Regions from separate parts of the Aeromonas rivuli genome, predicted to be linked through region 2. Evidence: riboswitches for the same ligand, from Rfam matches in the RefSeq annotation. Region 2 holds a riboswitch; each other region holds the start of a gene.

Region 1 (9,886 bases), 1.4 Mb from region 2:
ATCAGACAACTTCCTTCTGGTAGTGGCACAGTAACTGATCGTCGATGCCAGCCTCTCGCAGCAGCTCAGCCAGATCGTGCTGATACACCTGTTGCAAGGCCTGAGCCTGGCTCAACACCGACTCACTGATCACCTCTTGTTCGACCAGGAAATGGGCCAGGGTGGCCTCACTGCGCTCATGCCGCAGCAACAGGGAGCGCAGCGCAGCCTCGTCGATGTGACCGAGGGAGATAAGGATCTCGGGCAGCATGACCTGGCTCGCCAGATAGCGGGTCCAGATTTCGCCAAGCTGAGCGTCATCAAGCAAGCCATCGGCCAGCACTTTTTGCAGCAACCGCTTAGGATCCTGACGCTGGCCACGCACGTACCAGCGCCGCAGCCCCACTGTCACCTCACCCTTGCAGGCGATCACATAGGAAACCGGAGACTTGAGCTTGCGGGACAGGGCGCCGAGGGAAACCGGGTCGAGATAGGTCTCGCAGGCGAGGATCAAGACGCCGTGCTCGATGCGCAGCGGCAAGACACTGTAGTGCACAGCAACGTTGGGGGAGACCTTCTGCAGCAAGCTTTTGGGCAGGGCATAGGCATCCACATGCTCCCAGGCCACCCCGCTCTGCTCGGCCACCCCGGCCGCCAGCTGCTCGCTGTCTATCCAGCCCTGGTGTACCAGGCTGCTGCCCAGACGCAGGCCGGGTTCGCGGTTCAACAGCGCCTGTTCCAGCTGGGCCCGGCTCAAGACCCCCTGGCTCACCAGTATCTGACCCAGGGGACGACGGGCGCGGTTCTCTTCTCCCAGGCTTGGGAAATCATGGGTGGTCTTGTCCCAGGCGACCCGGCGTGGGTCCCCCTGGGCGATGATCTGGGAGAGGGCACGCCAGTTCGCCATAAAGTTGATGATGTTGCCCCAAAACAGCCGGGGTAAGGACATCAGCCCCTGCATCAATCCGTAGTAGCGGGTCACGAAGATAAGGCGCTGCAACATGCGATTCAGCATCAGGAACATATTGATCCAGAGCAGGGTCACCAGCCAGCTGTCGCCCTCGAAGATCGAGAGGAAATAATAGGGATCGGGCGCCAGCCACTGATACAGGATCAGCGCCAGCAGTTGCAGCAGGATCAGGCTGGCGGAGAAGCTGAGGAAATTGGTCAGCGCCCCCTTGCGATCCCGCCACAGGAAGTAGTTGAGCCGCCAGTTGCTGCTCCACTTGTGGGTTTTGAACCCCTGATAGACGATGCCGATGATCCAGCGAGACTTCTGGCGCACCGCCGTCTGGAAGGTATCGGGAAAATATTCGCGCACGCAGATGACATTGGTGTCCCGCTCGTGCATCCCGAATCGCCACCGCTGATTCGGGGTGCTCCTGGCTTCCCGGATCACCGGGAAGCGGACGAACACCTCCTCCATTCCCTTCTCCTTGAGGCGAAAGCCGATGTCATAATCTTCGGTCAGGCTCTGCACATCGAAGGCGATACCGTCACCATCTTCCAGCAGGGCTATGATGGCGCGGCGGCTAAAGCAGGTGCCGACCCCGGCGCTCGGTACCTGCCCCGAGACGGCCTCACGCACCGGCACATCCTTGCTGTGCAGTTCCGCGAACTCGTCCAGATAGTGGAGGCTGGTGAAGTTGTACCAGGGACGCTCGAAGGGGTAGACGGGGATCTGGATCAGATCCTTGCGCTCCACCAGATAATTGAACAGCCGCAACTCCATGTCGGAGATGACATCCTCGGCATCGTGCAGGATAAAACCGGCAAACGACAGGTTGGCCTTGCGCTCAAACTGGAAGATGGCATCGAGCACATTGTTGAGGCAATCCGCCTTGCTGGTCGGGCCGGGACGAGCACAGACCACCTTGTGCACGTTGGGGAAGCGGGCACAGACCTCATCCACGTCCTTCTGGGTATCGGGATCATTGGGATAGGTGCCGACGAAAATCTGGTAATTTTCGTAATCAAAGCGCGTCGCGGCCAGCTCAGCCATCTGGCCAATGACGCCGGTTTCGTGCCAGGCAGGCACCATGATGGCCAGCGGCTGCTCCTCCCGCTCGTAGAGTGCCTGATACTCCAGTCGATCGTGGCGACGATAGACAGTCAAGCGGCGCCAGCTGGTGCGCAGCCAGTAGATGATGTCGATGAAGAGATCATCCACCCCGCTTATCAACATGGCGACAGCTACCACTATGGCAATCAGTTTCAGAGCATAGAGATAGGTGGCAATGCCATCAACCAACCAAAATTCCGGCATCATCATTACCCCAGCAAGACGTCAGCCATGATGCCGACGATACGTGCACAGGCCTGACCATCCCCAAACGGATTCGCCATGGCACGGGGGGCAAAATCCCCGGCCTGCCACAACTCGGTCACCCGTTTGACGATCCGCTCCTCGTCCGTGCCCATCAGCTCGGCATAACCCGACTCCACGGCCTCGGGCCGCTCGGTCTCTTCGCGCAATACCAGCAAGGGGACCCCGAAGGTGGGCGCCTCTTCCTGCAAGCCGCCAGAATCCGTCATCACCAGCCAGGCATCGGCAATGGCCTGCTGCATGGCCAGGTAATCGAGCGGCTCGGTCAGGGTGACATTGGGCAAGTGCCCGAGCAGGGGATAGACCACCTGCTTGATGACGGGATTGAGGTGCACGGGGAAGAGCACTTGCATCTCGGGATTGGCTTGGGCGAGACGCGCGATGGCACGGCAAATCCCGGCCACTTCATCACCCCAGTTTTCTCGCCTGTGCACCGTGACCAGCAGATGGCCGGGCTGAGGTTTGTGCCGGTTCAGGCCATGACGCTCTGCGGCCCACAGCTGGGCATCGATGACGGTGTTGCCGGTCACATGTACCCGCTCTGCCGGAACTTGCTCGGCCAACAGGCAGGCGCTGGCCCCCTCGGTCGGAGCCAGGTGCAGACTAGCGATGCGGCCAATCATCTGACGTAGCCCCTCTTCGGGGAAAGGCCTATCGAGGCGGTAGGTGCGCAGTCCCGCCTCCACGTGGGCCACGGGAACCTGATGGTAGAAGCCGGTCAAGGCGCCGAGGAAGGCGCTCTCGGTATCCCCTTGTACTATCACCATGTCCCATTGCGCTTGCGCCATCAGGGCCTCAAGCTGACCACGGCAGCCTTGGCTGAATTCGAACAGGCTGGCCCCCTGGCGGGTCAAGCTCCAATCCGGCGTGATATCAAAGCAATCGAGGAGCTGAGTCGCCATGCTGTCGTGCTGGCCGGTGTGCACCCAGCGCACATCGGCCCAGGGTGCCTGCTTGAGCCCATGATAGAGGGGGGCCATCTTGATTATTTCCGGGCGAGTACCCGATACCATCATGATCTTTTTCATCGCAACGAACTCCGTTCATAGACTGACATCACAGCAGGAGTCTAGACGACCAACATGTCATTGGTTCGCACTCACTGCCGGATAATATCAATAGATTACAAGTCTCTAGGGAGGGTCAGCAAGTCAATGGGGCTTACTCATCCGACGGATGCTCGCCCGATAGATATCCAGATGCCATGAGTCAGGCGGGTACTTGTCTCTACAACAGCACCCTGTTCGCACGACCCTTGCGGAGTCGGCCATCATCATGAATGGATATGGAACGAGATATAGCGGCAGATCGTCGAACCCTCGTCACAGGCAGCCCAGCCATCTCGAGAGGGAGATCTGTGACTTTCCGAGCCCGGTTCACACCGAGGGTGGCGTTAATATGCTCTGATCCTGAACAGAAAAAATCTACATTTAAAATGTAAAAAATCCAACAAACGAAATATAAAATACACACTTTGTTTAATTGTGAATTTAATTCTAATTTTTAGCTATCGCCCAATACCTGTCATCACAAACGTCCTGTTTTGTTCAATGATAAGCAATTGTGAAAATTCAGTTTACCTGTTGAAACTGAACCGGGACTGACTCAGGCCAGCTAAGCCTGGATAAAAATAGCCCAAATGACCCCAACCCCACATGATAGCCTCCATAAAAAGAGCCCCTTTCGGGGCTCTTTTAGCGATTTCGCGATCACATAAGGTGAGGCGGGTTGACCCTATCAAGCCGAGTCGGCCGCGGCACTCTGACTCTCGGTTTCCCGGCCACGGATCCAGGCAGCAAAATCGGTCAGCATCCGGGTTTCGGACTGGCTGTTATCCGCCACCAGTTTGTCCCCATGCACCACACGAATATGGGCATTGAGGGGGGCGCCTTCCCCGGCCGGTTGCCGCTCGCGGGCCGCGGCCATGCAAGCCTGAGCCTGCTGCCAGGCCTGGGCCACATCCAGATTGCAGGCATCGGCCAGGGGTCTGGCGCTAAAGCCCTCGCCGGTCAGGCTCTGCAAGGTCTGATCATGGCTCATGCCATTGCCCGGCCCCCAGTAGTGAGCGGCGAGATCCGGGCCTATACGCGGATTGTCGGTCAGATAACCGTCGCGTTTGAGGAAATAACTGCGGGTCTGCTCCACCGCCATCAGCGCCAGCAGATAACCATGATAGGCACAGGCTGACTCCTGATTGAGCAGATGGGGAATGGCGAGCAAGGGACGGGGACTCTCGACCCCCAGGATCTGCCGCTCCCATTGGCGAGCCAGGGTCAACACGGCCTCCGGGCTGCGCGCGTCATCCTTCATGGCATAGAAATCCCGCTCGAAATAGGCGACCAGGGCTATCTGGCGCTCGTTGAAGGCCCGAAACGGCTGGCGCGCCGCAATCATCTCCTCAATCAGCGCATCCGGGATGGCACGGCCTTGCTCATCCTTGGCATAGCGTTTCAGCCAGTCCGCATCCTCGAGCAGGCTGTCGCAGAACATGGACTGAGTCTCGGCATACGCCATGGAAGTGGGCGGGAACTCCTGGGAGAAGCAGGGGGCATTGCCGGTCACGTTGGCAAAATGAGCCGCATGGCCACCTTCGTGGAACAGAGTGTTGAGCCCGCTCCAGCCGCTGCCGACCTGACCCGGGTTGGCCAGGCTGGTGAAGTTGACCACGGCGGGCACCCACTGCCCCTCCTGCCAGAAGCTCGGCACCGGACCATGGCAAAAACCATTCTCGTACTTGCCGGGTCTGTCCAGCAGATCCAGGGTCAGCACCGCATCTCGGTATTGAATGCCGAGACGGCGGAAGCTCTGCACCCAGTCTTGCAAGGCGCGGGAGAAGGGCACATAGGGATCGAGCTGACGGGTCACGTCACCACTGACCGAGAAGCGCAGATTATGGGGCAGCAGCGCGGCCTCCCCCTTGGCCTGTTCAAGCTCGACCAGGCTCTGGCGGGTACGCGCCTCGGTGCGGGCGATGAAGTCATCCAGGATGACGAACAGCTGCTCTGGGCTCATCTGCTCGTTCTTGCGCACCTTGTATTCGAAATAGTCGCGATAACCCATGGTGCGGGCAAAGCGATTGCGCAATTGAACGATCTCCAGGAAGCCCGAGTCCAGGGCCCACTGCTCCAGGGTATGGAAGAGTGCCACGGCGCTGGCTCGCACCGCCTCGATCGGGCTCGCGACCAGGGAGGCGCTGGCGGCGGGCAAGCTGCCGGGAACTGTCCGGCCCTGCTCATCCAGCAGCTCGAGTTTGAGCTCCTTGCGACGGGCAAAGAGCGCGGCCTCCGCGGCCACCAGCTCGTCCATCAGGGCAGCGGCGGCCGGATCCTCGATGACGTTGCACTCGAAGAAGGCGAGCCACCCCGACAAGCCGCGCTTGAGACTCGTCTCCTCGGCCTGGCCCAGCATCTCCCTGAGCTCGGGCAACCGGGCCGGATTGGCACAGAACCCCTTGTAGGCCTGCTCGGCTGCGGTGAAGCCCGCCTGATCATCGCTGGTGCCCATATAAGTCGACCAGAACAGATCCTCCTTGCGCCTGTGCAGCGCCAGATAGTCCTGATTCAACCGGTTGAAGTAATTCCTGGCAATGGAATTCATAAGTTCCCTCTTGTTGTTATAGGGCCAATCCAGGTTGACCCCGTTGCTATGTGCGCTGGGATGCGCAGCTCCACGCTAGCAGAAGCCAACCCCTCTGTCAGCGCCCACCATCACCTCTGAACAGTGACTGTGATGTCACACCATGCGCGGCTCTGGCCAGCAACTCTTCTGCCGCTGGCAAGCCACCCGTTGTCGCAAAAAGGTGGCTGGCAGCTCAGTTCAGTCCCTTTTTTGAAATTAATGTTAATTTTTTGTTCAAAATTAGCCATGATAAGTTGTCGAGTGAAACCGACACCCAGACACAGTCAGTTGGCAAACCGGTCGAAAGGCCAGGACGCAAAGCCTCCGGTCCCGGGCTCAAGCACGGGATAGCGGGGTTGCAGCAGGTGTTCGGGGGCTCCCCGCCAAGCTGACTGCCCAGACAGACTCAACACAAGGAATCTATGGCAGTGAATCAACCACTTCATCGTCTTGCCGTCATCACCGCCCTGTTGGCCAGTGGTGGCGCCCTTGCCCACGGCTACATCAGCAGCCCGGAAGCCCGCAACACCCTTTGCAAGAACGGGGGCAACATAGGCTGCGGCGCCATCCAGTGGGAACCCCAGAGCCTGGAAGCGCCGTCCGGCTTCCCGAACGGCGGGCCCGCCGATGGCGATATAGCCTCGGCTGGCCATGCCCAGTTCGCCGAGTTGAATGCCCAGACCAGCGATCGCTGGACCAAGCGCACAGTGAGCGCCGGTGCCATCGATATCAGCTGGACCTTTACCGCCAACCACGTCACCCGCAACTGGCGCTACTACCTCACCAGGCAAGATTGGGATCCCAATCAGCCCATCAGCCGCAGTAGCTTCGATCTGACCCCCTTCTGTGTCATCGACGGCGGCATGGTACAACCCCCCAAGCAGATGACCCACAGCTGTACCCTGCCAGCTCGCACCGGCTATCAGCTGATCTTGGGGGTCTGGGAGGTGGGGGATACCCCCAACAGCTTCTACAACCTGATCGATGCCCGCTTCCAGGATGGCGAGCTGCCGCCGCTGGCCTGGAGCCAGAGCGGTACCATCTACCCCTCGGTGGATCTCAAGGCCGGAGACAGAGCCATGACCCGGGTGTTCGATGCCAACGGCGAGCGCCCCGAGTTGCAGACGGTGCTCACCGTCGCCAGTGACGAGCAGGGGCTCAAAAATAACTGGGCCCAGGCGCTGGCCAGCAAGATAAACGCCGAGCAGAGCGAGATCCGTGCCGGCCAACCGGGTAGCGGTGACAACTTCAACCCCGTCTATGGCCAGAACCCCGTCTACCTGAAGGCAGGCAGTGGCCTGGCCCGGGTCGAGATCCAGCTTGAGCAGCAACCTGCCCCCGTGGCCGACAGCCTGGTGGTGAGTGGTCTCGCCGATAGCTACCCGCTCGATGGCGGCAACCTCAAGCTCGACTTCACCCTGGCAGTGCAGGGGGACTTGAGTGTAACGGCCACCCTCTATGACCATGGCGGCGCCGCCAAGGGTCAGGTCAAGACCGATATCAAGGACGCCAGCCAGAGCCTGAGCCTGGCCCTGACCGGTCTCAGCGCCGGTCATCACCAGCTGGTGCTCGCAGGCACCCCCAAAGGGGGCGGCGCCCTGTTGCAACAGACCCATGATCTGATGCTTCAGGATCCTGTCAGTGGCGACTACCAGTATGTTTTCCCGGCCTCTCTCTCCTCTTACAAGGGTGGGGTCAAGGTGCTGCAGCCCAAAGATGGCAAGATTTACCAATGCAAACCCTTCCCCGCCGAAGGTTGGTGCAGCCAGTGGAGCAGCAACGCCACTCACTATGAGCCTGGGGTAGGCAGCCATTGGCAGGAGGCCTGGTTGTTGGTGCAGTGATGGCCTGATACGAGCATGAAGAAGGGGAGCCATGGCTCCCCTTCTTCATGAGGTGACTGGCGCCACCGATAACCTGAGCGCTCAGATCTGATAATCGATGAGCGGCTCACCATGGAGCGCCCGGGCCTGGATGTCGGCCAGCGCCAGCTCGGGGTTGCAGAGCTGGATAAACTGCCAGGCGAAGTTGTGTTGGAACTGCCCCTGCTTGAGGCCAATCCAGGCGGTGTGAGGGGCGAACAACCGGCTGCCGTCGAGCTGGTGGAGCCCCAGATCGCGCTGAGGATCGAACGCCATGTCCGCCAGGATGCCCACCCCCATCTCCAACTCCACATAGGTCTTGATGACATCCGAATCCTGGGCGGTCAACAGGATCTGGGGCGAGATCCCCGCAGCGGCAAAGGCCTCATCGACCCTGGCCCGTCCGGTCAAACCCGCCTGATAGGTGATGATGGGCCACTGGGCCAGGGCCCCCAGACTCAGCTCTGTCTCCTCGCTGAGGGGGTGCCCCCTTGGTACCACTATGTTGTGATGCCAGCGGTAGTAAGGAAAAGCCACCACCCCTTCGCTGCGATCGAGCTGCTCGCTGCTGATGCCGATATCCACTTCACCGGTTTGCAACAGCCGCACTATCTCCTCCGGCCCCCCCTGACGCAGCTCCAGCTGCACCTCGGGGAAGCGCTCACGGAACGCCTTTACCACCTTGGGCAAGGCGTAACGCGCCTGAGTATGGGTGGTCGCCACCAGCAGCCGCCCCGACTCGCGGTTGGCGAAGGCGCTGGCCAGCTTGCGGATATTGCCCGCATCATTGAGGATGCGCTCGGCGATCACCAATAGCTCCTTGCCCGGCTCCGTCATGCCAAGCAACCGCTTGCCGTAGCGCACGAACAGGGCGATGCCGAGTTCCTCCTCCAGCTCGCGGATATGGCGACTGACCCCGGACTGAGAGGTGAACAGGGCGTTCGCCACCTCGGTCAGGTTGTAGTCGCGCCGGGCCGCTTCCCTGATGATCCGTAACTGCTGAAAATTCACCCTCGCCTCCTCCATGCCAAGGGTTGCCCCTTATCCGTGATGAAACCGTTACGGTTCCCATGTTTGTGTTTGCCTTGCCCAACCTGGAGGGACGCCACATTCAGGAGTCAGTCATCGCCCCCTCAGATCTGATAATCCGGGTAGAGCTGAGCCTGTCTGGCCACTAACCGAACTCGCTGACCGGCACTGAAGTGGCTGGCCTCGGCACGGCTCAACTCGGCTGCGACACAGCGCCCCATTCGTGACTCGTTGTCAGCGCCCTCAGATCTGATAATCCGGGTAGAGCTGAGCCTGTCTGGCCACTAACCGAACTCGCTGACCGGCACTGAAATGACTGGCCTCGGCACGGCTCAATTCGGCTTCGATTCGAAACAGCGCCCCATTTGCGATGCCAAGGTCAGATCTGATAATCCGGGTAGAGCTGGGCCTGTCTGGCCACTAACCGCACCGTCTGACCGGCACTGAAATGACTGGCCTCGGCACGGCTCAACTCGGCTTCGAATAGTGCCCCATTTGTCTCCCCGCCGCCACGCAGTTCGACCCGGATGCGCGGCCCCATCGGCAGCAACCGGCTGATGGTGGCCTCCACCCCTCCCTGGGTTTCGAGGGGATGCAGTTCCAATTCGTGGGGACGCACATAGGCGATGGCCGCACTGCCCTGACTGAGATCGGCACGGCCACCGGCAAGCAACTGCTCGCCGACCCCAAACCCCTGAGCCGCCACCCGGCCATGAAACAGATTCACGCTGCCGAGGAAACTGTGTACGAAGGCGCTGGCCGGCTTGTCATAGACCTCGGACGGGGTGCCTATCTGCTCCACCTTGCCGGCATTCATCAGCACCACCCGATCCGCCACTTCCAGCGCCTCCTCCTGATCGTGGGTGACGAACAGGCTGGTGACGTGCAACTCGTTGTGCAACTCCCGCAGCCAGCGGCGCAACTCCTTGCGCACCTGGGCATCGAGGGCGCCGAAGGGCTCGTCGAGCAGTAACACCTTGGGTTGCACCGCCAGGGCGCGCGCCAGGGCAACTCGCTGGCGCTGACCACCGGAGAGTTGCGTCGGATGTCTATCCGCCACATGGCTGAGCTG
Region 2 (9,886 bases):
AAATGATGGGAGTTGAAGTCATGGCGCGTATCCTGTTCGCCTTAATGTGGGTGATGGCCTGTGGCCAGTTGCAGGCACAGACACTGTTGGTGCTGGGCGACAGCCTGAGTGCCGGTTATCAGATGCAGGCCGAGCAGAGCTGGCCTGCCCTGCTCCAGCAACAGTGGCAGCAAACCGGTGGCCAGCATCAGTTGATCAACGCCAGCATCAGCGGCGAGACCACGCAAGGGGCCCTCACCAGACTGCCTGTCTTGCTCAAGGAGCACAAGCCGGACTGGCTGCTGATCGAGCTGGGGGGAAATGATGGCCTGCGCGGTTTCCCGCCCGCCATCACTCGCCAGAATCTGGCCAAGATGCTGGCCATGGCCAAGCAGCAGGGGATCCACACCATCCTGACCCAGATCCAGCTGCCCCCCAATTACGGGACCCGTTACCTGCGCCAGTTCGAAACCATATTCCCGGATCTTGCCAAGGAGAATGAGCGGCCACTGCTGCCCTTCTTCCTCGATGATATTGCCACTCGCCCTGAACTCATGCTGAATGATGGCATCCACCCCAAGGCCGAGGCACAGCCGCTCATCCGCGACAAGGTGGCCCGCTTCGTCGAGCCCTTGCTGACTCACTGACAGGCTCTTGTAGAACCAAAAAGGTCAGCAGATGCTGACCTTTTTGGTTGCTGAACCAGCCCGATAGTCTGTCAACCCAGCAACTGACGCAGCCGCTCCTGGGCGACCCCCACCAACAGGTCCGGCTGGAACTTTGAAATGAAGCGGTCACAGCCGACCTTCTTGACCATGGCCTCGTTGAAGTTGCCACTGAGCGACGTATTGAGGGTGATGAAGAGATCCTGCATGCGCGGGTCGCTGCGCACCTCGTGGGTGAGGCGGTAACCATCCATCTCCGGCATCTCGGCATCGGTGATCATCAGCAGTATTTCGTCGGTCACTCTCTTGCCCGCATCGCACCAGCTCTTGAGCAAACGCAAGGCCTGCAGGCCATCCTGACATTCGATCACTTCGAGTCCGAGTTGCGCCAGGGTATCGCGGATCAGGTTGCGGGCCGTGCTGGAATCATCGACGATCAACACCTTGCGCCCCTGCATCTGCGGCAGCAGTTCTCTATCCAGCACGGCGTCGGAGATGCGGATGTCGTAGGTGATGATCTCGGCCAGCACCTTCTCCACGTCGATGATCTCGACGATCTGCTCGCTATCGCCCTCCCGCAGGCGGGTGATGGCGGTGAGGTAGTTGGCGCGACCCGCCGAGCGCGGCGGCGGCAATATGTCCTTCCAGGTCATATTGGCGATGTTGGCCACCTGGCCGACCAGGAAACCCTGAATGGTACGGTTATATTCGGTGATGATGAGGTTGGCCTCTCCCTCCTGGGCTTGGCCGCGCATGCCGATGGCGCTGCGCAAATCGATGACGGGGATGGAGACACCGCGGATATTGGCCACGCCGCTGATGTTGTGATGAGAGCCAGGCATCTTGTTCAGGTGGGGCAGTTTCACCACCTCGCGCACCTTGAACACGTTGATGGCAAACAGCTGACGGGAGCCGAGTCGAAACATCAGCAACTCCAGGCGATTCTCCCCTACCAGCTGGGTACGTTGATCCACTGAATCCAATATGCTCGCCATGATTGCCCTTCTCTCCCAATCCGAATGCGGTCCAGTATAGGGACTCGCCGATCCCGGTACTATGGCCATTACTATGTTATGTCGGCCGCCACCGGGATTTTCTTGATAAAAAAACGGGGCCAGAGGCCCCGTTTACATTGTTAATCTCTCTCTCAGTAGCTGCAAACCAGCTTCCAGCTGCCATCACCCGCCTTGGGCTCGGAGCTGGTCCACCAGTTCGCCTGCCAGACCGCACTGCCATTGGTCATGCGATCGTTGCCATTGGCGTGGTCCCCTTGCGGCCAGCTCGGGTAAGCCGGATAGGCCGCCGGATTGACGCTCTGGGAGCTGCAGGTCGTGCCGCCCGGGCCAGGGTTGCTGCCGCCGCCCAGTACCGCCTCGGCCAGAGCCGGGAAGTCGGACTTCAGGCCTATGGTCTGGCTACCGCTGACGAGGCGCACGCCACTTGGCACACCGGCTGCCGGCAGGTAATAGGTCATGGCGACCTCAACATCCGTCCCCGGTGCCCAGGCCTTCCAGCCCGGCAGGGTCAGGGCCACCTTGTGGAAGTCCTTCTCATTGGCGATGCCGTCGGAGTTCTGGTTGCCACCGCTCTCGACCACTGTCAGCCCCATACCGCTCTGATCCGTAATGGTGTCAGAAGTGGAGGTGGGCATCAGGAACTCGATGCGGGTGCCGCCCGGAATGGTCTGGGTGGAGTTGTTGGTCAGCTTCAGGGTCGGATTGATGGGATAGTTGGAATCCCCCTCCTTGAAGCCAGTCAGGCTGACGGCAATGTCGAGCTGAGCGGCCGGGGCAGGCAGATCATTCTGCTGCAGATGGGCTTTGCTCGCCGTGGCGAACTTGTCATACGCCAGACTGGTGAGGGTGCTGCCCATGACATATTCGTTCTTGGCCGGATCGAAATCATAATCCCCTGCCATCTCCCAGAACATGACGCCACCCAGACCGCGCTTGATGATGTAGTCCAGCTTGTGACCCATGGACTCTTCATCTTCGGTGGAGAGGAACACTTTCTTCTCTTCGTTCCACAGCCAGGGCGCATGGGCCTTGTCATCGTAGTAACGCACGTACTGACCCTGGATCACGTCAGCCGGGTTATTGGCATCCAGACCCCAGGCGGTGCCATAGCTGGGCAGGGTAGTGATGCCGAGGCTGGCCGCGTGCTCCAGGTTCTTGGCATGCCACATGGGCACGGCGCCACCGCCTATCTCGTTGCCGTTCTTGTCCAGATCGTGCCAGATGTTGTCGATACCGACCGCGCCATTGCCACAAGGGATGGTGCTGCCCCCGGTACCCGGTTGGCAGTCGCTCTGGCTTGGCAAGGCTGCCTTGCCATTGAGACCATGGGTACCACCGGTCACCCCTTGCCAGCCACGGGTGTAATAAGGAACACCCACGTTGATCTTGCCAGCCGCCATGGCACCACGGAAGTAGTGCGCCGCCCAGGCTGCGTTCAGATAACCGATGGCACCGAACTGAGCCTGGTTATAGACACCCCACTGGGCCAGTTCCGGATCTGCCTTGTTGTCGAACAACGCGGCGTTATGGGCCACGAAGTTGTTCCAGGCACCGTGGAAGTCATAGGTCATCAGGTTGACGTAATCCAGATACTGGGTGACCTGGAAGTTCTCCATGCCACGCAGCAGATAGGCCGACGCCGGCGACGCTATGGTCAGCATGTACTTGCGATCATCTTCGGTGCCCGCGTTGTCGAGCCGCTCGCGCAGCGTCTTCATCAGCACTTCATAGTTCGCAAACAGCTTGCCCCGACACAGATTGGAGAGTGGGAAATCATTGGGGTTACCCGCATCCTTCATGGAGGTCGGATATTCGTAATCGATATCCACCCCATCGAAGCCGTACTGGCGAATGAAACTCACCGCCGAGTTGGCCAGCGCATTGATGCCAGCGGTATTGACCGAGCAGTCACCCTTGGTGGTGGCGGCATAGAAACCACGGGTATCGGCCCAGCCGCCCACGGAGATCAAGGTCTTCACGTCTGGATACTGTTTCTTGTACTTGGAGAGCAGGTTGAAGTGGCCCTGATAGGCAAACTCCGGATCCATTTCGGCGCCCGGCACCCCTTCCCAGGTCAGCTTGGTGGCGGCGTCATCCACCTTGATGAGGTGACTCTGCTCATCCACGGCGGCGAACGCATAGTTGATGTGGGTGATCTTGTCCCAGGGGATGTCGTTTACCAGATAGGAAGGCAGACCGTTCTTGCCGGTACGCCAGGAGGTGAAGTAACCGATGACGCGGCGGCCATGGTCATCCCCCATGCACTCGCTGCCATCGGCGCGATAGATCTGGCGAACGTCGCAGGAGAGATTGCCACCGGTGGGCGGCAAGGCCGCCTCTTCGATGCTGACCGACACCGGGGCGGACTCCCCCGACAGGTTCTGGCTGTCTACGGCGACCAGGGTCAGCGCGGCGCTCCCCTTGGTCTGCGGCGTCCAGCTCAGCTGCCAGGGGGCACTGCTGTCCTCACCCGCCTTCTTGCCATCCACATAGAGCTCGACCCTGGCCACATCGTTGTTGGCATCGGTGACATTGCCGGTCACTGTGACGGCGCGACCCAGGGTGAGTTTGGCCCCGGCGGCCGGGCTGGTGATGCTGGCCTTGGGTGCCTCGGGGGCAACCACGGCCGTCACCGTCACACTGACCTGAGCTTCATCCAGGTTCTTGCCATCCTTGTCCAGGGCGCGAGCCGTGATTTGATGAGCGCCCACTCCGCTGGCAGCCCAACTGGCTGACCAAGGGGCAGAGGTCGCGGCAGCCACCTGACTGCCATCGACCAGATAGACCACCTGGGTCACGGCGCTGCTGCTACCGGCCAGGCTGACGGCCAGAGCCAGTTCTGCACCCACGCTCACCGAGCTGCCCGCGGCCGGGGAAGAGAGTGTCAGGTCCAGGGCAGGGGGAGTCGTATCCTGATACAGCGTCCAGGCATCGGCCCAGACAGTACCTGTGCCCGGGGCGTAGTGAGAGCTGGCACCGCTGCACCAGCCGGAGTAGGGGAATGCTTTGCATTGGTAGAGGCTACCGATGTTGCTGACGATGTCGCCAGCCTTGTAGGCGGTGCCTGCCTGATAGGCGGGGTAAGCCGCGAGTGCCCAACCGGGCAGGGACGCGAGGGCGACCAGCATGGCTAGCCGACTTGGTCTTAAGACTTGTTGCATCTTGTTATCATCCTTGTTTTTTGTCTTGGCAAAACGCTGACCAAGGCAAAGCACAACCGCAACAGGTACGACGAAGAAGACAAGTGACGATGGACGCGTCACTGACTCTTACCTGGGTAACCCCGCTATCCTGGACCCTGGAGTCGGTAGACCGGAGGCTTTGCGTCCCGGTCTTTCAACCGGTTTGCTCTTTACCTGGATTCCATCTGGAACGGCCCGAGTATAGGAAGTCGCCCGCAAATGCTCAATCTTCATTCACAAAGGAAAATATGTTTGGGCGGAATACAAAAAACGCAGAAAAAGTAGCCAAAATGCCGCGAACAGCTAGCAATTAACACGATTATCAGCACAAGCATCGACACCGATATGCCCGAAACCACTGATATCATGCGCTGGAACTGTGAGCCACCTCATGACTAGGACGCCATACGATGATTGATGAGACGACAATTCACGTCGGGAAGGGGAGCGAAGAGCAGATGCACATAGCAAAAAGGCCACCGCGATGCGGTGGCCTTTAGCTTTCTTGTAACAAGAAATTGGTGGAGCTACGCGGGATCGAACCGCGGACCTCTTGCATGCCATGCAAGCGCTCTCCCAGCTGAGCTATAACCCCGAAATCTTTACTCTTTAGACAATCGGTTCTGGTGTCCGTTTGCCTTACTACGAAATAGTGGTGGAGCTACGCGGGATCGAACCGCGGACCTCTTGCATGCCATGCAAGCGCTCTCCCAGCTGAGCTATAACCCCGAAATCTTTACTCTTTAGACAATCGGTTCTGGTGTCCGTTTGCCTTACTGCGAAATAGTGGTGGAGCTACGCGGGATCGAACCGCGGACCTCTTGCATGCCATGCAAGCGCTCTCCCAGCTGAGCTATAACCCCACAAAGATCGGCCTGGGTGATACACACCGCACTGCCCTGGGTATTCGTCAATCAAGAATCTGGTGGAGCTACGCGGGATCGAACCGCGGACCTCTTGCATGCCATGCAAGCGCTCTCCCAGCTGAGCTATAACCCCTTAGATTCCAGATTGTTCGAGGAGAATTTGGTGGAGCTACGCGGGATCGAACCGCGGACCTCTTGCATGCCATGCAAGCGCTCTCCCAGCTGAGCTATAACCCCAACTCACCTCGGCGCTACCAAAGTTATCTCCGGCAACGGAGGCGCATGATAGGCATCGACCGCTTTGCTGTCAACCCAAAAATACCCCTCGTTGATGCGTTTAGTCAAAATTCAGGCAGTTAGCTGTTTTTACCGGCAACCCTGTCGCTATCTTGCTGTTTTTGGTCACAAATCACTCTTGGGTACAAACAACAAGGGCCCCCGAACGGGAGCCCTTTTTCTATGGCAATGAATCGACTTATTCGGCGGCCATCCGCGCTGCGATGTAGGCCAGCGCGCGGTCGAGACGAGCTAGCACCCGCTCCTTGCCAACCAGTGTCATCACGGCGTCGGTGATGCCAGGGGAGTGGCTCAGACCGGTATTACTCGGCTGCCATACGCGCTTCGATATAAGCCAGCGCGCGGTCGATACGGGCCGACGCCGCTCCTTGCCCACTAACGCCATCACGGCGTCGGCGATGCCAGGGGAGATTGGCCCAGACCAGTATTACTCGGCTGCCATACGCGCTTCGATATAAGCCAGGGCGCGATCGATGCGAGCAAGTACCCGCTCCTTGCCAACCAGTGCTATCACGGCGTCGATACCCGGGGAGAGATTATCCCAGACCGGTGACGGCAATGTCCGACGGCAAGCTTACTCGGCTGCCATCCGCGCTGCGATGTAGGCCTGCGCGCGGTCGATGCGGGCGAGCACCCGCTCCTTGCCCACTAACGCCATCACGGCGTCGATGGCCGGGGACTGACCCAGACCGGTGACGGCGACGCGCAGCGGCATGCCGACCTTGCCCATGCCCTGACCCAGTTCGGCGGCGGTGGCTTCAATCAGCTCGTGCAGCGCCTCTGTGGTCCAGGTCTCCAGGGCAGCCAGCTTGGCCCTGGCCAGGGTCAGCGGCTCGGCCGCGACGCCGCGCAGGTGCTTCTTGGCGGCGGCTTCGTCCAGCGCTTCGTACTCTTCGAACAGATAACGGCTCTGGGCGGCCATCTCCACCAGGGTGTTGCAGCGCTCGGCCAGCAGGGTCACCACCTCAGGCAAGGTCGGCCCCTTGCTGGTATCAATGTTCTGCTCCGCCATGTGCCATGCCAGATGCTTGGCGACATAGGCCGGATCCAGGCTGCGCATGTAGTGGTTGTTGAGCCACAACAGCTTGTCGGTGTTGAAGGCGGATGCCGACTTGGAGATGGCATCCAGGCTGAACAGCTTGATCATCTCGTCCAGGGTGAAGATCTCCTGATCGCCGTGGGACCAGCCCAGACGCACCAGGTAGTTCAACAGGGCTTCCGGCAGGTAGCCGTCGTCGCGGTACTGCATCACGGACACGGCGCCGTGGCGCTTGGAGAGCTTGGCGCCGTCGTCGCCCAGGATCATGGAGACGTGGGCAAACTCCGGCACGGGCGCGTTCAGGGCCTTGTAGATGTTGATCTGGCGCGGGGTGTTGTTGATGTGGTCTTCACCACGCACCACGTGGGTGATCTCCATGTCCCAGTCATCGACCACCACGCAGAAGTTGTAGGTGGGCGCACCGTCGGTGCGGCGGATGATGAGATCGTCGAGCTCGCTGTTGGCGAACTCGATGCGGCCACGGACGTGATCATCGAACACCACTGAGCCTTCGGTCGGGTTGCGAAAGCGGATCACGTGGGGCGCATCGGCCGGGTGATCGTGAGCGGCATCCCGGCACTTGCCGTCATAGCGCGGCTTCTCGCCGCTGGCCATCTGACCTTCACGCAGCGCGTCCAACCGCTCCCGCGAGCAGAAGCACTTGTAGGCGCGGCTGTCGGCCAGCATCTCGTCGATCAGGGCGTTGTAGCGATCGAAACGCTTGGTCTGATAATAGGGACCCTCATCCCAGTTCAGCTCCAGCCATTCCATGCCCTCGATGATGGCGTCGATCGCCTCCTGGGTGGAACGTTCCAGATCGGTATCCTCGATACGCAACACGAACTCACCGCCCTGGCTTTTCGCATAGAGCCAGGAGTAGAGCGCGGTACGGGCACCGCCGACATGCAGGAAACCGGTCGGGCTGGGCGCAAAACGGGTTTTGACTTTCATCTTTAAGCCTTGTGTAGAGGGCCTTGGGCCAATGCGTTAGAAAAACCGCCGCATTTTAGCACTCCCGCCCCCGGATGGGAAAACTGGACATTGATCACCCCCTTCAAGATGAGCAACCCGGATATGCAACAGGCTCTCCCCTGGGAGAGTCGAACCTAAACCCCAGCAACGGGGCCGAACAACAGGACGGTAACGCTCAGCGCTCCCAATGGGGAAATCTGGGCCTGCGCAGGGCAAGCATGAATCCCTTTCTCCCCGGACATGAGGAGGATCGCAAAATATCTCGCTATTTTCGGCTCTACTGCTAACAAAAGCTGGAGCTTTCAGCTAATCCGCCGATATTTCAGCCAACTTCACCCTACAACAAGGAACGCATGATGCAGTTTCGTTCTATTTCACACCGCATACTGGTGATGGCCGGGATCGCCATGACCCTCGCACTGGTGATCCTCATCTTGCAGACCCAATATTCGGGCCGCCAGACTCAGCAACTGACCGTCAGTTCCAGCCGCGAAGCCCTGCAAGAAGAGGCATGGCAGAAAGTCAGTGCCGAGGCCCGCGCCGAGGCGGCCGCCATCACACAACTGCTGCAAAAGGGGCTCTCTTACACCCAGCAGATGGCCAGTGTACTGACCCTGCAACAGGAGGGGCTGCTCAACCTCAGCCGTCCACAGGTCAATGATCTGCTCAAGGCCCAGCTCGCCCTCGAGCCACAGCTCTATGGTGCCTTCGCCGGTTTCGAGCCCAATGGCTTTGCTGGCGATGATGCCCTCTTCGCCGGTCAGACTGAACTGGGCAGTGACCCCCAAGGCCGCTTCGTGCCCTACTTCTATCGTGATGGCACCAAGATAGGCTCGGATCTGCTGCTCTCCATCGAGAAAAGCGACACAGACAGCTTCGGCAACCCGGCCAACGACTACTATGCCTGCCCGAAACAGCAAGGCCAGGCCTGCCTCATCGACCCTTTCAAGGTCGACATCAACGGTCAGCAGGTGTTGGTGAGCACCATCACCAGCCCCATCATGGTCAAGGGTCAGTTCAAGGGGATAGCGGCGCTGGATCTGACGGTAGACTCCATCAATCAGCAGGCCAGGCACCTCAACAGCAACATCTATGACGGCAAGGGTGAGACATTGATCGTCAGTGCCGCCGGGGTGATCACCGGCACCAGTGGCGATGCGGCCCTGCTCGGTGGCCCGGCCGCACAACTACTCGGTCAGGAGTGGCGTCAATACCTCAAGCCAGAGGTGCAGCGCCAGGAACTCAACGAGGCATTTCGGATCTCTGTGCCCATTCAGGTACCTGGCATGCACCGCAACTGGGCCATCATCGTCACCCTGCCCTATCAGGTGGTGCTGGCCCGTGCCGATCAGCTCGAAGCTCAGCTCAACGACCTGAACCGTGCCGCCATGAGCCAGCAGCTGATAGGCGCCCTGCTGGTGCTGGGCTTGGCCCTGGCCGCCATGCTGTTTATTGCGCGCAGCATCACGGGTCCTATCCGGCAGATGGTCAGCTTGGTGGATGACATCGCCGATGGCGAAGGAGACTTGACCAAGCGACTCCAGGCTCACTCAGTCGACGAACTGGGGGATCTGGCCAAAGGCATCAACCGCTTCATCGACAAGCTACAGGGGTTGCTCGGCGATGTACTCTGTACCGCCAGCGAGGTGAACCGTCACGCCGGTGATACCGATCGCATCGCGGGTCAGACGGATCGCAACCTGCAATCTCATCAGGCGGAGATGGAGCAGATGCTGACCGCGGTGCAAGAGATGTCCTATGTCAGTCAGGAGGTAGCGACCCATGCCAACAACACCGCCGACTCCGCCAAGCAGGCCCAGAGCGCGGCCGATGAGGGCAAGGTACGCTTCCAGCAGGTGATCCAGTCGAT
Region 3 (9,886 bases), 160 kb from region 2:
TGTACCTGGCTGACCAGTTTCCACTGATCGGCACTGCGGCTCGGCTCGTTACCTTGAGTCCAGTACTTGGCCTGCCAGACCAGGCTGTTATGGCTCACCTTGGCGTTGCCGTTATAGGCGACGCTGGCCTGCCAGGCTGGCCAGTTGGCGGCATCCGGATCCGTGCTGCCGCACTCGCCGCCACCGCTCACCGGCTTGACGGTGAGGCGGGTACTGGCCTGGGCATCCAGGGCGCCATCAGTGACGGTCACGCTCAGGTCATAGCCGGTCGCGGCATCGACCGCCGGGCCAGTCACCACTAGCGTGGCGCTATTCTGGCCCGTAACGGTCAGGCCGGCTGGCACTGTCCACTGGTAGCTCAAGGTATCACCATTGGGATCGCTGGCCTGGGCCTGGATGCTCACCTGCTTGCCGGACTCGACATTGGCAGTGGCAGGCAGGGTCACGGTGGGGGCCAGATTGGGCTGGGGTGCCTTATTGGTCACCACGGTTTGATCCTTGGCCTTGAGTCCATCGGCATCGGTCACTGTCAGTTCGAACACCAGGTTGACGTCCTGGGTCACCCCATCGAGGTTGAAGCTGGCTTGCGCCTGATTAGCCCCAGCCAACTGAACCGCCGGACCTGATACCTGTACCCAGGCGTAACCGATGGCAGAACCTTCAGGATCCCGGGAAGCCGAACCGTCCAGAGTCACGCTCGCCGGGCCTGTTACGCCAAGATCCTTGCCCGCGTTGGCAATGGGCGGCTTGTTGGCTGGCGGTGTGCCGCTACCATTGCCCAATCCCTCATGCATGGCGTTGAGGATGTCACCATTATCCGAGTCGATCTCCCACGCAAACAGACCGCCGAGCTGGTTCGCCAGCACATACTGCCCCTTGGCCTTGACCGAGCGATCGTTGTCAAAGGTGATGAGATCCCCGGTGCTGGCCTTGAACACATAGGGCGCCTCCGCTACCTCGTCATAACCCTGCTCCCAACCGGCGCCCATGTAGTCATTGACGATCTGGCGATAATCCACCACACCGTTTTCCCAGGTGCCCTTGACCGGGCCTGTGGCAGTGCCGGTGAAGGGGTTGCCAGCCTGATAGCCACTCACCCCGGTCCAGCCGCGACCATACATGGCCGCACCGACCACTATCTTGCCCGGGGTCACGCCCTGGCCAAGCAGCGCTTTGACTCCCTTGTCGGTGGTGTACTTGGTGTTGGCATCCCAGCTGGCTTCAAACAGGTTGGTCTGATGACCCAGCTCGGTATTGGTCCAGGCGCCGTTGAAGTCGTAACTCATCAGGAAGATGTGGTCCATGTACTGCTGGGCCGCCTGATAATCGACCTTGGCAATCTTGTCGCCGCCGGCACTGATCGCCGAGGTCAACTCGTACTGGCGGCCCGTGCTGGCCTCCAGCTCGTCGAGCATGGTGCGCAGCTCCTTCATCAGGGTCACATAAGTGGCACCGTCATTGGGGCCACCCAGGCTGGGGTTCGCGCCCTGACCACCCGGGAATTCCCAGTCGATATCCACCCCATCGAAGAACTTCCAGGTCTGCAGGAACTCTTTGACCGAGGCGACGAAGGTATCGCGCTTGGTTTTATCGCTTAGGAAATAGAAGGGATCGGAGAGGGTCCAGCCACCGACCGATGGCAGTATCTTGAGGTCGGGATGGGCCTGTTTGAGGGCCATCAAGTTACCGAAGTTGCCTTTATATGGCTCATCGAAATCCTTGAGGTTGCCCTGGGGCATCTGGATGGCAGCCCAGGGATCATGCATGGCCACCTTGAAATCGGCACGACCGGCGCAGGCCCGTTGCAAGGCTTCAAAGCTGCCTTCGATCTCTTTGAGGCTGTCATTGATGCCGTTGCCGCCACAGATGGGAGTAAAGCCATAGAGGATATGGGTCAGATTCTGGGCGGGGACCTTGTCGACGGTGAACTTGCGACCATAGACGCCCCACTCCACGTAATAGGCACCAACCACTTTGCCGGACTTGTTGGTATAAGGCTTGTTGTTCCCTTGCAGCGGTGCATTGAGCGGCAGCAGATGGCTGCCATCGGTGTCGGCGACCACTATCTCTTTGGCATCGGAGCGGGTACAGCCATCGGCGTTGCAGAGCTCTATCTGCATCTGGTAGCGACCACCCTTGGTCACCTTGAAGTTGGCAGTGCCGGATGCGCCGGACGGGCCGCGCCACACCTCGACACCATCGAGCAGCACCTTGGCGGTCTGACCCACGTCACCAGACCAGAGATTCCAGCTCACGCTGACCGGCGCCCCATCGGCATGGACGGTCACCAGCTTGTTGTAGGCAGTCGCAGCCTGATCCACTTCGACGATGGCGAACTTGGTTTCGCCCCAGCCGATGGTGGGTTTGCCCGGGGCGGCCGCATAGGCTGAGGAGGCAAATAGCCCGGCCACCATTAAGGCCAGCAAGGAGGGTTTTGGACTTAACATGTTGAATTTCCTTATTCGTTTATAATTTTGTCACGAAAAAGGCAACGCATGTCAGACAGGTACAGCAGACAACATCCCAGGCTGGCTTGGCGTCCGGCTGGAAACACAATCCTGTGGTGACCCCGCTATCTTAGGTACGACAGACCCTTAGACCGGAAGTTTTGCGTCCCGGCCTTTCGACCGGTTTGCCCTTTGGCACAACTTGATTCGCGATAAAAATAATCGCCAAGGAAATATAAGGCCCAACTGGCCAGCAGGCAAACACCCCACGCGAGTCAGCCCCTGTCGCAGGGAGCCAAATAGCACAAAAAAGGGCCATTCATTGACATAAATGGCCCTTTTTGCAGAGAACCTCTGCCAAGTTGTTTACCCGCAAGCTGATGACTAATGTGTTAATTCGTGATCATCATCAAGTTTGCAGACACCGCTCATGCTGTTCATCAGCGCCCTGAGCTTGAGGGGCTTGACCGGTTTGCTGATGTAGCCATAACCATGCTCGCGGATCTGGGCCTGCAGTTCGCCTTTTCGATCCGCACTGATGATGATCCCCCCCACCCCGGTCCCCAGGGCGAGCCGCAGCATATGCAGCGCCTGCAACCCCGTCTTGCCATCGTCCAGATGGTAATCGGACAGCACCAGGTCCGGTTTGAAGCTCTCCACCAGCGTCAGGGCCTGAGCCAGGTCCTGAACGCACTGCACCTCACAACCCCAACGCCCCAGCAGCGAGGCCATGGCCACCAGTATCTCGGGTTCATTATCGAGACAGAGCACCCGCACCCCTGCCAGCTGGCTATCCCGCCGCGGCTCTGGGCTCTGGAGAGCCCGCTCCACCAGAGGACGGCTGGCCAGATTGAGGCTGATGGCAAACACCGAGCCTGCCCCTGGCCAACTGCGCAGCGTCAGTTGGTGCCCCAACACCTGCGAGATACCGCGCGCGATGGCCAAGCCCAGCCCCAATCCCTGCTCGCGGGTGGTGCGGGAGTGATCCAGACGCTGGAACTCTTCGAAGATGGCCTCTTGCTTGTCCTGGGGGATGCCGGGTCCGGTGTCCCACACCTCGATCCGCAACCGCTGGCCCTGACGGCGACAACCGAGCAATACCCGGCCACCGGGGTTGTAACGAAACGCATTGGTGAGGAAGTTTTGCAGCACACGCCGCAACAAGCGCACGTCGCTGTGTACCGCCAGCCTGGTATCGACCACGGCAAACTCTATCTCTCCTGCCTGGGCCAGCACCCCAAACTCGGCCTTGAGGTTGTCAAAGACATCCGCCAGGGCAAAGTCGAGTTTCCTGGCCTTGAACTTGCCCGCCTCCAACCGGGAGATATCGAGCAAGTCGGTGATGAGATCCTCGGTTGCCCCCAGGGCATCATCGATATGACGGGCGAGCCGGGCGGGCTCCCCCTCATCGGGCAAGGTCTCTATCAAGGAGGAGGTAAACAGCTTGGCGGCATTGAGCGGCTGGGTCAGATCATGGCTCACCGCCGCCAGGAAGCGGCTCTTGGAGTGGTTGGCCCGCTCCACCTGCTCGTTGACGGTGCGCAGCTGGCTGTTGAGGGCCGAGAGCTCGCGGGTACGCTCGGCAACCCGCGCCTCCAGATGTTCATTGGCCTCACGCAGCACGCGCTCGGCATCGCGAAAGGGGGTGATGTCGGCGAAGGTCATGACGAAGCCGCCACCGGGCATGGGGTTGCCTTGCAGCTCGATGACCCGGCCATCCGGGCGCTCCCGGGAAGAGAGATGGGCACTGCCGCGCTTCATGAATCCGACCCGCCGTGCCACATGGGCCTCAACCTCTCCCTGGCCGCACAACCCCTTGACGGCGTTATGGCGGATAATCTCCTCGATGGGGCGCCCCACCTGGATAAGCCCCGCCGGATACTGGAACAGCTCGATGTAACGCTGGTTCCAGGCAACCAGCCGCAGCTCCCTGTCCACCACCGAAATACCCAGCCCTATGTGTTCGATCGCCCCCTGCAACAGACCACGGTTGAAGCGCAGCACGTCCGAGGCCTCGTCCACTATGGTGGCTATCTCCTCGAGCTGCATATTGCGCCCCTGCAGGGCAGAGGCGAGCACCAGCCGCGCCGACGAGGTGCCAAACACCCCGGCCAGCAGCCGCTCCGTGTGCGCAATCAGCGCTGCGCTGGCCTGCATGTGCGGCGCCAGGGTGCCACCGGATTCACCGGCGAAGCGACCGAAGGATCGCTTGACCCGGCTCGGGCCGACGAAGCGGGCCGCCAGCATCTCCAGCTCCTTGACGCTCACCTTGGCCTGATAAAGGGCCGCGGTATCCCGGCTGGGCTGGCCGACGAAGTTCGCCGCCTGCAACCGCTCGCTCACCGCAGCCCGGGTCAGCAGGGAGCCCGCCACGTAGCCGAGCAGGTTGAGCACCAGGCTGAGAAAGAGGCACCAGGCCCCCAGGCTCAATTCACGAAATGCGGGCCAGTCGGGGGGGGCCAGCATGGCCTCCAGCGGCGAGCCCGCCAGCAGGCCGCTCTCGGCCAGCAGAGTGATGAACCAGAGGCTGATCCCAAGACCCAGGCCGAGATAGACTCCCTTGCGGTTGCCATGGCGCCAATAGAGGCCGAGCAACAGCGCCGGGGCAAACTGGGCCACGGCGCCAAATGAGAGGTAACCGATGCGCGACAGGCTGGTGAGATCGCCGAGCCACAGATAGAGCGCCCAGGCCGCCAGCAGGATCAGCAAGATGGCGCCACGCCGTACCTGCAGCAGCAGATGCACCAGCCGCTCATCCCTCCCCTCTTGCCAGAAGCGGCGCAGCAGCACCGGCAATACCAGATCGTTGCTGACCATGATGGCCAGGGCGATGGTGGAGACGATGACCATGCCGGTCGCGGCCGAGGTACCGCCAAGGAAGGCCAGCATGGCCATCCCCTGATTGCCCAGCGCCATGGGCAGGCTGATCACATAGGTATCAGAGGCCATGTCGGCGCCGACCCACTGCTTGCCCGCCAACGCCAGGGGCCAGATGAAGAGCCCCATCAGGAACAGATACGCGGGGAACAACCAGCGAGCCCAGTGCAGATCCTGGCCCTGATTGTTCTCCACCACAGTCACATGGAACTGGCGTGGCAGGCAGATCACCGCACACATGGTCAGCAGGGTATAGATGGCGAGTTCTAGCAGGTTGCCCGGGCTGACATCGACCACAGAGGCAAAGAACGCCTGGGTAACCAGGTCCCGGCTCTCGTTGGATTGTCCCAGGATGAGCCAGAGCGCAAAGCCCCCCACCACCATGAAGGCCAGCAGCTTGACCACAGACTCGAAGGCGATGGCCACCACCATGCCCCTGTGGTGCTCGGTCGCATCCAGGTTGCGGGTGCCAAACAGAATGCTGAACAGGGCCAGCAGCAGGGTGACCCCCAGGGCCAGCTGACCGGTGTTGCCTGAGCTGCCGACCAGGGTATCCCCCGCCATCAGCAGATCCAGCCCGGTCACTATGGCCTTGAGCTGCAATACCAGATAAGGCAGCACGCCTATGATGGCCACCAGACTGATCAGCATGGCGAGGCGCTGGGACTTGCCGTAGCGGGCGGCGATAAAGTCGGCGATGGAGGTGATGTGCTCACGCTTGGCCACCAGAATGAGTCGGGCCAGCAGCCGCCAGCCAAACAGGAACACCAGCATGGGGCCGAGGTAGATGGGCAAGGGCGACCAGGGGGACTCACTCGCCTGACCGACGGTGCCAAAGAAGGTCCAGGAGGTGCAATAAACCGCCAGCGACAGGCTGTAGAGCAGGGGTTGGCCCTTGAGGCGGCGGCGCTTGTTTTTGTCCGCCACGAAGGCTATCAGAAACAGCAGCCCCAGATAGGCGAGGGACAAACCGATGAGCAACCATCCTTGGTGCATTGCTAACTCCTTGTCATAAATAGGGTTTCATCAGGGAGCAACCTATGCCGCCCTCATGGAGATGAATCGAATTCAGGTCGGTTGCGAGCGGCTCGGTTTCAGCCGCAATACGAAGACAGGTAGCACCACCAGGGCCATGATGAAGAAGATGCCACCGCCCAGCGGTTCAAACAGCAGGCCAGATAAGGTCATCAGGGTCGCCACAGTGATCCCGAGGGAGAGGGCGGCATAGAGCGCCTGGGTAGGGATCAGCTGTTCCGGCGCCAGATCCTTGGTCATGAAGCGCACCGCGCCCAGGTGACTGATGCAGAAGCTCACCCCGTGCAGCAACTGGGCAAACAGCAGGACGCCAAACTCTGTGCTGGCCCCGAGCAGACTCCAGCGCAGCAGACAGCCGATGGCGCCAATCAGGAACAGGCGCTGGGCGCCAAAGCGGCTGAAATAGCGCTTGTCCGCGGCAAACATGGCAATCTCGGCCACCACGCCCAGGGCCCATAAGTAACCAATGGTGGAGCCACTGTAGCCCGCCGCCTTCCAGTGGATGGCGCTAAAGCCGTAATAAGCGGCATGGCTGCCTTGCAACAAGGCCGTCACCAGCAAGAAGCGGCGCACGGGGGCGCTCTTGAGGGTATCACGCAGGGAGGCGTGGGCTCGCTCCCCCTGCACATCCTGAGGGGCTGGTCTGAGCGGCAACCAGCTGAGCAGCAACATGATCCCCAATCCCAGCACCATGATGTGCAGCACCCACTGGCTACCCCAATCGGTGATGAGGACCCCGACCAGGGTAGAGGCCAGAATGAAGGCGGCCGAGCCGCACAGTCGCACCTTGCCATAATCGAGCTGGGTCTGCAGCACCATGCGGGTGGCCAGCGCCTCTCCCATGGGCATCAGGGTTGGATAGATAAAATTGGCCACCAAGGTCAATGCCACCAGCCACCAGAGCTGATGACTGACATAGAAACCGAGGAAGGCGAGCAGGGAGAGCAGGCAGAGCAGTCGGGTGACCGGCAGCAGCTGGGCCGCCCCCTTGATGCGCCCCATCACCATCAGGTTGCCCGCAAAACGGATCGCCATGCCAGCCCCCAACAGCATGCCGATCGCCTCGGCGCTGACCCCGATCCCTTCCAGCCAGAGCGACCAGAACGGCAAATAGGCGCCGTAGACGAAATAAAAGGCACCAAAAAACAGGGCTAACCAGGAGAAAGCAGGCATAGGACCTCACAGGGCCGGATCGGGACGCAGATGATAACCCATTTCCCGGGCAGGATCCCGAGCGACCCCGCCCGGATAATCATGAAAAATATCAATAAAGTTGAACTATTGGCGAAACCCCGCTGTCTATTGAGACACACACCTCTCCTGGTTAGTGTTGCAATCCTTCTACCCGCCCCTGGCGGGTTTCTTTTTTTGGGGCATGCCTCGAGGGCGGCGACCAGAACCGTGCTTCAGCAAAACCCGCTGACCGGGGATCCGGCGGCGAGCGCCCATAAAAAAAGAGGAGCCGCAGCTCCTCTTTCCACATGCCTATCTTTGACGATCAGAATACGTACTTGACCCTGGCACTCAGGTTGCGGCCCGGCTCCGTCATGTACTGGGTATCTGTGCCGGCAGCCTGGCCCGCCACCCGTTCGTAGCTGACATACTCTTTGTCGAACAGGTTGAAGACGCCGACGTTGAGTTGCAAATCGGTCAACGGCTTGAACTGGGCATAGAGATCCACCACGCCCCAGCCTGCACTCTGGATGTTGTCATTGCCGCGGGAGTCCTGGCTGACCTTGTTCATGTCATCGGCAAAGCGCAGCGCGGTATTGATGTTCCAGTTCGGTTGTTCGAGGCGAACTCCCACTGAACCGTTGAGCGGACTCAGACTGTTGATGTAGTTGCCTTCGCCATCCTCACCTTCGATATACGCCAGGTTGCCCCAGACATTGACCAGGTCGTTGAGCCAGTAGTCGGCCTTGGCTTCGACCCCCTTGGTGGTGGCCTCATCCAGGTTCTGGTACTGGTAGAGAGCGGTCCGGCCCGAGGTGCCGATGGATTGCAGCTCGATAAAGTCTTCGAACTTGTTGTAGAAGGCGGTCACTTCATAGCTGAACCCACCCTGGCTGCCACGCACCCCGGCATCGATACCGTCACTGCTCTCGGATTTCAGATTGGGGTTAGGCTCGATACGATAGCCGTAAGCCTGGTGGTTAAGGGTCGAGAAGGCACTGTCATACATGGGCGCCTTGAAGCCATGGCTATATTGGGTGAACAGATTGGCCAGCTCATGCGCCTTGTACACCAGGCCCAGTTTCGGGGAGAACTCGCCCTCGGAAATGGTCTTGAGATCATCCCCCGTGTAGGCGGGATCACTATCCGGCTTCATATGGTAATACTCGTAGCGAGCCCCCGGGGTCAGCACCCAGCGCTCGCCAAATTTGATCTCGTCGAATGCCCAGAGTGCGGCACGCTGACTGGTGGTCGAGGGGAAGCTCAACTCGCTGTAGGAGTCGAAATCTCCGGGCACGGTCGGGTTCTTGATGCGCGTCCGCTCGTTATCCGTGTGTTCATACTCCACTCCCCAGGCCAGACGCTGGCTGGCGAGGGCCTTGCTGAATTGCAGCTGGGCGCCCAGGCTCTCCTGCTCGAAGCCATTGTGATCGAGCGAGTTCTTGGTCACATAGGGGTTGCGCGGATTGACCGGATACTTGGAGGAGGCGTACTGATCCAGGGTCTGCTTGGTGCGGGCGTAGTAGAGCTTGCTGTCGATGCGATCAACCCAGTTGGCCCCTAGGGCGATGCCGTGATCCAGCACCACCGAGAGGTTGTCCGTCTCTTTGTCGGTAATGGGCTGATTGAAGACGCTGGCGGTCTTGGAGAGATCGATCGAGTCTGGATCTTGATTCTCGCTGAGATAGTCGACGGTCAGCTTGAGGAATTGATCCTCGTTGATATTCCATTGACTCTTGAGCAGCACGGCATTGGTGCCGATATCGAAATCTGTCTTGGTGGAATCGTAATTCTGAGTCACACCGCTGTCGCGCCAGGTGTAACGCAGCAAGCTCTCGACATCACCGCTGCGCAGTGCGCCGGTAAAGCCCAACATCCGCTGATGGCTGTCGGACGCATAGCCACTGGTCGCATCCAGGTAGTGATCCTTGTCAGTGAGGAAATCACTGGCATCCTTGGTGGTGATGGCGATGACGCCCCCCAGGGCATCGGAGCCATAAGCGGCAGATGCCGGGCCCTTGGCAACCTCCACCTGCTTGATCATGTCGGTATCAAAGTAGCTCTGACCGACGCCCCCCTTGCTGTAGGCATCATTCTGACGCACGCCGTCCACCACGACCTTGACCCGGTTTTCACCCATACCACGTATGATGAAGGTCTGGGCACTGCCCACGCCGCCAACCACCTTGACGCCCGGCTCATAGCGGAACAAGTCAGCCGCATTGGTGACCATCTGTTCTTCTATGTCGGTGGCGGTGATGACGCTGACCGAACTGGCGACATCTTCCAGTTTCTGGGGCATGCGCGAGGCACTGACCACGACGACCTCGTCGGCGTTGGGCTTGGAAGTCTGG

Evidence for each region. A riboswitch is a leader RNA that binds a small molecule or an ion and turns the genes downstream of it on or off. The one in region 2 is predicted to bind cyclic di-GMP.
Region 1: another riboswitch for cyclic di-GMP. It lies ahead of gbpA (N-acetylglucosamine-binding protein GbpA); the one in region 2 lies ahead of KYK33_RS04350 (glycosyl hydrolase family 18 protein).
Region 3: another riboswitch for cyclic di-GMP. It lies ahead of KYK33_RS05190 (glycosyl hydrolase family 18 protein); the one in region 2 lies ahead of KYK33_RS04350 (glycosyl hydrolase family 18 protein).

Annotation. Positions count from the first base shown of each region.
Region 1 covers NZ_CP079742.1:3,822,913-3,832,798, forward strand. The annotation lists gene KYK33_RS17585 (NfrA family protein) at 1-2, opposite strand, end outside; gene nfrB (cyclic di-3',5'-guanylate-activated glycosyltransferase NfrB) at 2-2,248, opposite strand; gene wecB (non-hydrolyzing UDP-N-acetylglucosamine 2-epimerase) at 2,251-3,333, opposite strand; gene KYK33_RS17600 (M3 family metallopeptidase) at 4,043-5,902, opposite strand; cyclic di-GMP riboswitch class I at 6,204-6,287, shown strand; gene gbpA (N-acetylglucosamine-binding protein GbpA) at 6,346-7,767, shown strand; gene cbl (HTH-type transcriptional regulator Cbl) at 7,849-8,796, opposite strand; gene KYK33_RS17615 (sulfate/molybdate ABC transporter ATP-binding protein) at 9,194-9,886, opposite strand, start outside.
Region 2 covers NZ_CP079742.1:907,715-917,600, reverse strand. The annotation lists gene KYK33_RS04365 (ABC transporter ATP-binding protein) at 1-22, opposite strand, end outside; gene KYK33_RS04360 (arylesterase) at 21-626, shown strand; gene KYK33_RS04355 (chemotaxis protein CheV) at 698-1,639, opposite strand; gene KYK33_RS04350 (glycosyl hydrolase family 18 protein) at 1,792-4,821, opposite strand; cyclic di-GMP riboswitch class I at 4,934-5,020, opposite strand; tRNA gene KYK33_RS04345 (tRNA-Ala) at 5,362-5,437, opposite strand; tRNA gene KYK33_RS04340 (tRNA-Ala) at 5,496-5,571, opposite strand; tRNA gene KYK33_RS04335 (tRNA-Ala) at 5,630-5,705, opposite strand; tRNA gene KYK33_RS04330 (tRNA-Ala) at 5,766-5,841, opposite strand; tRNA gene KYK33_RS04325 (tRNA-Ala) at 5,870-5,945, opposite strand; partial or broken gene KYK33_RS04320 (glutamyl-tRNA synthetase) at 6,433-6,568, opposite strand; gene gltX (glutamate--tRNA ligase) at 6,580-7,995, opposite strand; gene KYK33_RS04310 (methyl-accepting chemotaxis protein) at 8,373-9,886, shown strand, end outside.
Region 3 covers NZ_CP079742.1:1,067,273-1,077,158, reverse strand. The annotation lists gene KYK33_RS05190 (glycosyl hydrolase family 18 protein) at 1-2,447, opposite strand, end outside; cyclic di-GMP riboswitch class I at 2,560-2,647, opposite strand; gene KYK33_RS05185 (hybrid sensor histidine kinase/response regulator) at 2,832-6,320, opposite strand; gene KYK33_RS05180 (3-phenylpropionate MFS transporter) at 6,393-7,532, opposite strand; gene KYK33_RS05175 (TonB-dependent hemoglobin/transferrin/lactoferrin family receptor) at 7,858-9,886, opposite strand, start outside.